DNA from 2 places in the Phytohabitans sp. LZ39 genome. Region 1 is predicted to be linked to the other one. Evidence: riboswitches for the same ligand, from Rfam matches in the RefSeq annotation. Region 1 holds a riboswitch; the other holds the start of a gene.
What was found. Region 1 has a riboswitch for S-adenosylmethionine ahead of thrC (threonine synthase). Riboswitches for the same ligand answer to the same signal wherever they lie in the genome.
Positions count from the first base shown of each region.

Region 2: linked by a shared signal. The riboswitch ahead of AC5L36_RS14880 (aminotransferase class V-fold PLP-dependent enzyme) and the one ahead of thrC (threonine synthase) in region 1 are both predicted to bind S-adenosylmethionine.

Region 1 covers NZ_JCADBM010000001.1:679,102-682,476, reverse strand. The annotation lists gene thrC (threonine synthase) at 36-1,340, opposite strand; SAM riboswitch class I at 1,350-1,487, opposite strand; gene AC5L36_RS03125 (ABC transporter permease) at 1,557-2,423, opposite strand; gene AC5L36_RS03120 (alpha/beta fold hydrolase) at 2,420-3,375, opposite strand, start outside.
Region 2 covers NZ_JCADBM010000006.1:275,543-278,917, forward strand. The annotation lists gene AC5L36_RS14870 (GNAT family N-acetyltransferase) at 1-258, shown strand, start outside; gene AC5L36_RS14875 (M15 family metallopeptidase) at 263-1,195, opposite strand; SAM riboswitch class IV at 1,237-1,355, shown strand; gene AC5L36_RS14880 (aminotransferase class V-fold PLP-dependent enzyme) at 1,371-2,627, shown strand; gene AC5L36_RS14885 (hypothetical protein) at 2,620-3,258, opposite strand; gene AC5L36_RS14890 (hypothetical protein) at 3,323-3,375, opposite strand, start outside.

The sequences.
Region 1 (3,375 bases):
CGCGCTCCCACGGGCCGTGACCGGGAATCGCATGATCAGGAGTCGAGGAGGCCGGCGTCCCGGGCACCGCGGAGCGAGGGCTTGATCCGGTACGTCGGACCGACCTGCTCCGCCACCGCATCGATGGTCTTGAGCCCTTCGCCGGTGTTGAAGACGACCGTCTCGGCGTCCGGGTCGAGCTTGCCCGACTCGACGAGCTTTTTGAGCACGGCCACGGTCACGCCACCAGCCGTCTCGGCGAACACGCCGGTGGTACGGGCGAGCAGCTGGATCGCGTCGCGGATCTCGTCGTCGCTCGCGTAGTCCATCCAGCCGCCGGTGCGGCGCACGGCCTCCAGCGCGTACAGCCCGGCGGCCGGGTCGCCGATGTTGAGTGACTTGGCGATGCCGACCGGCTTGACCGGGATGATGTCGCTGACGCCGTTGTGCAGGGCCACGGCGATCGGGTTGCAGCCGGCGGACTGGGCGCCGAAGACCCGCCACCCGTTGGCCGGCGCCTCGACGAGGCCGATCTCGACAAGCTCGCTGAACGCCTTGTCGATCTTCGTGAGCAGCTCGCCGCTCGCCATCGGGATGACCACCTGCTCGGGCAGGCGCCAGCCCAGCTGCTCGGCCACCTCGTACCCGAGGGTCTTGGAACCCTCCGCGTAGTACGGCCGCACGTTGACGTTGACGAACGCGGTGTCTTCGAACTCGTCCGTCTCGACGAGCTCGCTGCACAGCCGGTTGACGTCGTCGTACGAGCCCTCGATCGCCACCAGGTCGCCGCCGTACACAGCCGTGGTGACGACCTTGCCGGGCTCGAGGTCACCGGGGATGAACACGATCGACGGCACACCGGCGCGGGCCGCGTGCGCGGCGACCGAGTTGGCCAGGTTGCCGGTGGAGGCGCAGGCGAAGCGGGTGAAGCCGAGCCCGCGCGCCGCGGTGAGGGCCACCGAGACGACCCGGTCCTTGAACGAGTGGGTCGGGTTGGCGCTGTCGTCCTTGACCCACAGCGGCCCGCGCACGCCCAGCTCGGCGGCGAGCTGGGAAGCGGAGACGAGCGGCGTGAGCCCCGGGTCGAGGGTCACCCGGCTCGCCGGGTCCTGTCCGGTGGGGAGCAGCGCCGCGTAACGCCAGATGCTGTGCGGGCCAGCCTCGATCTGTGCCCGGGTTACCCGCGCGAGAGCGGCCTGGTCGTAGGCCACCTCGAGCGGGCCGAAACACTCGTAACAGGCGTGCTGGGCGGCGAGCGGGTACTCCTTGCCGCAGCCGCGACAGGCGAGTGCGCGGGCAGGGCTGGTCTGGGTGGGGGCGTCCGAGGTGGTGATGGTCGTAGCGTCGAGTGTCGACGGCATCGAGGCGTCCTCTCATCTTTCCCCTGCGCCGCACCGTGCGGCGGGGACGGAATTGGCACCTGCTCCGCGATTGGCCTCGTCATCGAGTCACGCGGGTGGTTGCCGGGGCTTCATCGGGCCGTATCCCTCTGCCCCTCTGGATGAGGTATTCAGTTGTGTGTTCCCGACACAGTGTACGGGGCGAAGCCGGCTACCGCGCCTTTCCGGTGATCTGCCTCACGACACCACGTCTTTGCGGGTGAAGCGCCAGAAGGCGAGCGACCAGAAGAGCGTGGCGTACGCGACCGCCGAGATGCAGCCCTTGACGATGTCGTCGGACTGCACGGGCGTCGACAGCAGCCCCAGCCAGGCGTCGCTGTAGTGCGTCGGCAGGAAGGAACGGATGCTCCCCAGCGCGGTGATCTGGTCCAGGATGCTGGAGAGGATGAAGAGGAGCACCGCCCCGCCGACCGCGCCGAGCGGCGCGTCGGTGAGCACCGAGAGCAGGAACGCCAGCCCGGCCACCACCAGCAGGCCCACCGCGAGGTAGCCGAGGATGCCGAGCAGCCGCAGCAGGCCTTCCCCGGCCGGGATCTCGGCCGCCACGGTGCTGCGCAGCGGCGACCAGCCGTAGCGCAGCGTGCCGACGAGCAGGGCGGTGCCGGCGAGCAGGGTCAGGGCGACGGCCGAGTACCCGAGCGCGACGACCAGCTTGACCGCGAGCAGCCGGGCCCGGGGCACCGGTACCGCCAGCAGGTAGCGGAGGCTGCCCCAGCTCGCCTCGCTCGCCACCGTGTCGCCGCAGAAGAGCGCCACCACGACGGTGAGCAGGAAGCCGGCCGAGACGAAGAGCGTGAAGAGCGTGAAGTTGAGCCCGCCCGACGTGGCCAGGTCGATCAGGCTGGCGAACTCGCCGCCGCCGTTGTCGTCGTCGCCCCCGCTGTCGAACTGGAACGCGACCAGCACGATCAGCGGCAGCAGCACCATGAAGCCGAGCGCGAGCTGGGTGCGCCGCCGGGACGCCTGCCGCCGCCACTCCTGCCACACCGTGAGCGTGCGGCTCGGGCGGTAACCGGTGGCCGCGCCGATCGTCGCCGTGCTCATCGGTCACCACTCCCTCGCGAGTTGTCGCCCACCAGGGCCAGGAAGGCGTCTTCGAGCCGCCGCCGGGGCACCACCCGGTCGACCCCGACGCCGGCGCGGACGAGCTCGGCCACCACCTCGCTGCGCGCGGTGCCGTTGATGTCCACCACCAGCCCGTTGGCGCCGTCGCCGGCGACCGAACGCACCCCGGCGAGCCGCTGGAGCACCGCCTCGGCCGCGTCCACGTCGGAGACGTCCAGCCGCACCGTCGGCGAGTCACCCACGATCTCCTCGACCGGCCCGGACGCCACGATCTCGCCCTTGTTGACGACAACCGCGTGGGTGCAGGTCTGCTCCACCTCGGCGAGCAGGTGGCTCGACACGAGCACGGCCCGCCCGTCGGTGGCGTACCGCTTGAGCACCCGGCGCATCTCGGCGATCTGCGGCGGGTCGAGCCCGTCGGTCGGCTCGTCGAGCACCAGCAGCTCAGGCAGGCCCAGCATCGCCTGGGCGATCGCGAGGCGCTGCTTCATGCCGTGGCTGTACTTGCGGACCTTGCGGTGGATCGAGTCACCGAGCCCGGCGATCTCGACCGCCTCGTCTAGCCGGCCGTCCGCCTCCGGCCGGCCGGTGGCCCGCCAGTACGCCTTGAGGTTGTCGAGCCCGCTCATGTGGGGCATGAAGCCCGGCCCCTCGACAAGCGCGCCGAGCCGGGAGAGCACCGGCGAGCCGGGCACGAGCCGGTGGCCGAATACATATATCTCCCCGCCGGTCGGCTGGGTCAGCCCCATCAGCACGCGCAGCGTGGTCGTCTTGCCCGCGCCGTTCGGCCCGAGCAGCCCCATCACCTGACCGCGCTCGACCGTGAAGTCGACATTGGACACCGCGACGAAGCCGTCCGCGTACTCCTTGCGCAGCCGGCGGACCACGAGCGGCGTCTGCGCGTACTCCTCGTGGATCGTGGAATCGGCGC
Region 2 (3,375 bases), on a different contig from region 1:
TACTGGGTGCTACCGGCCGCTCGTGGCGCGGGTGTCGCCACCCGCGCGCTGACCGCCCTGAGCGAATGGGCGCTGGGCGAGGCCGGCTTCCACCGGCTGTACCTGGATCATTCGACGCGCAACAATGCCTCCTGCCGGGTGGCGGTCAAGTCCGGTTTCGTTCTCGAGGGCACCCAGCGCAGTGCCGCCGTCCATTCCGACGGCCGGCACGACATGCACCTGCACGCCCGCGTCCGGGGTGACGACTCGCCTGTCTGACGGGTCAGCCGCCGCTGGCGGAGAAGTGCATGTAGTCCTTCAGCGATCGGTAGTCGCCGCCCCACGGCCAGCCGATCGCGGCGAAGGCCTGCACGGCCGGCCCGCCGGGCCGCACCATCCCGGGCCGTGTCTTGGCCCGGTCGAGGTACGCTGTGGCCAGCTCCGGCAGCACCACTTTGCCTTTGTGATAAGGGTTTTGGAACGGGTTGAGGTCTACGGCCAGCCCGTAGGCGTGCTGGGACCACGCGGTCTGACCTCGCACCGGCCGGCAGGCGAACGCCTCGGTCGTGTTGCCGTCACCGGTCGGCGGTGCCTTCATGTCGGCGGCGCTGGAGATCCGCATCCGCTCGATCGGGAAGTCGGCGGCGAACAGCCGGCGGAACACGGTGACGAGGTCGTCGGCCGCCCGCCTGTTGACCAGCAGCTCGCCGGTGTGGGCGCGCCCGTCGAAGCCGCGGAAGCCGACCGTGACGTAGCGCAGGTCCGCCGCGGCCACCGGGCAGCCCTTGCTCCAGCTGGACCTGGCCAGCACGCTGGCGGGCACCGCCTGCACGGTCGCGTGGAAGCGGCCGTCGGGCGGCGGTGGCAGGTCGTCGACCGTGATGATGGACCGGTTGCGCAGCTCTGGCGGGGTGTCCTGGGCCGCGGCGGACCCGTTCGGCCCCACCGGGAGGACCCGCTTTCCCAGCCACTGTGGTGCGGCGGTGGCGGCGCCGACGCGGGTGGGCGTCGGGCTGGGGGACGTGCCGCGCGCCGTCGGCGAGGCCGTAGGAGCCGGCGGCGGTGTTGCTGCCGGCCTGCTCGCCGCCGGGCCGGCCGGGTCGCCGGAGCAGCCGCCCAGGGCGTAGCCGAGGCAGACGACCACGACCAGCAGGCCCGCCACTCGGGCGGCGCCGCGGAGCACTGTCATCAGTGGCGAGTCTTGCAGCCAGGTCACCGACCGTCCACCGCGGTGGCGGTCTTGTATAGTCCGGGGAAGGTCAAGAGCGCCAGCGTCAAGCCCCGGCTCGCTGGCCGGCAACCCTCGTGTTCACGGTGGGGTGCCCCGGGTGACGACCAGACCCGTGGCCGAGCCGCGCCGCGGGTAAGCGTGAGCCTCGGAGGCCTGCCCCATGACGCTGGACATCGTCGGTGCCGATCTGCCCGTGCGGCTGCGGTCGGGGGCGACCGTCCGCTTCGCCCATCTCGACTACGCCGCATCGGCGCCGTGCGCCCGCCCCGCCGCCGCGGCGGTGGAAAGGCTGCTGCCCTGGTACGGCAGCGTGCATCGCGGCGCCGGCGTACGGTCCAGCAGGTCCACATTGGAGTACGAGCGGGCCCGTCAGGCGGTCGGCGACTTCGTCGGCGCGCGTGCCGGTGACGCGGTCGTCTTCACCCGAAACACGACCGACGCGCTCAACCTGTTGGCCCACGCCCTGCCCGCCGGCACCACCACGGTCGTGTTCGACGGTGAGCACCACGCCAACCTGCTGCCGTGGCCCAACCCGGTGCGCCTGCCCGCACCGCCCGACCCGGACGCGGCCGCCAACCTGCTCGACCGGGCGCTGGACCGGATCGAGGGGCCGGCGATCTTCGCGGTGACCGGCGCCAGCAACGTCACCGGCGAGGTGTGGCCGGTACGCCGCCTCGCCGACGTCGCGCGCGCACACCACGCCCGGACCGTCGTCGACGCGGCTCAGCTCGCGCCGCACCGGGCGGTCGACATGGCCGAACTGGGCGCCGATTACCTGGCGTTCTCCGGACACAAGCTGTACGCACCGTTCGGCGCCGGCGTGCTCGTCGGCCGATCCGACTGGCTGGACGGCGGCGAGCCGTACCTGCGCGGTGGCGGCGCGAGCGCGGCCGTCGGCGACCACCCCGGCGAGGTGACCTGGACGACCGGGCCGGCGCGCCACGAGGGCGGCACCCCGAACCTGCTCGGCGCGGTCTCGCTCGCGGCCGTGTGCGACGCCCTCACCGGCACCGACCGGGACGCGATCCACGAGCGCGAGCAGGAGCTGCTGCGGCGGCTGCGGGCCGGCCTGGCGGCAGTGCGGGGCGCGGTGCCGGTGAGCCTGTTCGACGATGCCCATCCGCGGGTGGGCATCGTCTCCCTCGCGCTGCCCGGCTACGACGTCGCGGCGGTCGCGGAGCGGCTCGGCGCCGACCACGGCATCGGCGTGCGGGCCGGGCAGTTCTGCGCGCACCCGCTCGCCCGCCGCCTGACCGGCACCACGGCGGCGGGCGGCGCCGACTGCGCCGCCGATCCCGCGGCGTTGCTGCGGATCAGCTTCGGCCTGGGTACCACCGACGACGACATCGACCGCGTCGTCGCCGCCCTCGCCGCCGAGGTAGCCGCCGACAGGGAAGGCGTGCCTGGGCTTACGTGAGCGTGAACCGTTCCGTGCCAGGTCGCCCGAGCCGGATGCCCGTAGTGCTGACCATCGTCAGAGCCGCGTGACCGATCCGGTAACCGGTCAGCGGCTTGCCGAATTGATTCTTGATACGTGCCGGTCGGGTCGCGGCGACCAGGACCGACCGGATCGCTCGGGCCTGCTGGAGAAGGAGCTGGTGCGTATCGGCGCCGACCTCGTCCTCGAACCAGCGGACGTCCAGCCAGCCGACGTCGAAGTACGCGCCGCCCGCGGCGTGCCGATAGCCAGGATCGTGGTCGCAGTAGGTGTTGTCGAGCTCATGTCGACGACAAGAACGCCACAATTCAAAGGCCGCGGCGACCGGAGGACCGTCCGGCACGGTGACCCCGTCTGCGAGGGTGACGCCGTCCGGCGGGCGCGCGCCGATTGGCAGGTGCAGGAAAGCTTGAACGCCGCGGCTGCCACACCTCATCGCGGTCGCCAGCGACTCGTGCAGGTGGATCGGGTGCAGCCCCGGCGCCCCGGGCTGCCCGCATTGCCACGCGGTCGCCGGAAACGCCATGCGCAACGCCAGATCGAACGCGTCTTCGTCGTCCGGCAGCAGCCACATGCCGACGTTTACGGTGCGGGAGCCCGCGTAGGCCATCGGCCAACGGTACGCCACTCGACGCGTGCTGGGAGGCATCGACGGGCAGGGCTTCGCTATCGGGTCAGATCGGTCGGACCGCGAAGGCGACCTCCACGTGCGGCAGTGCGTCGCGGG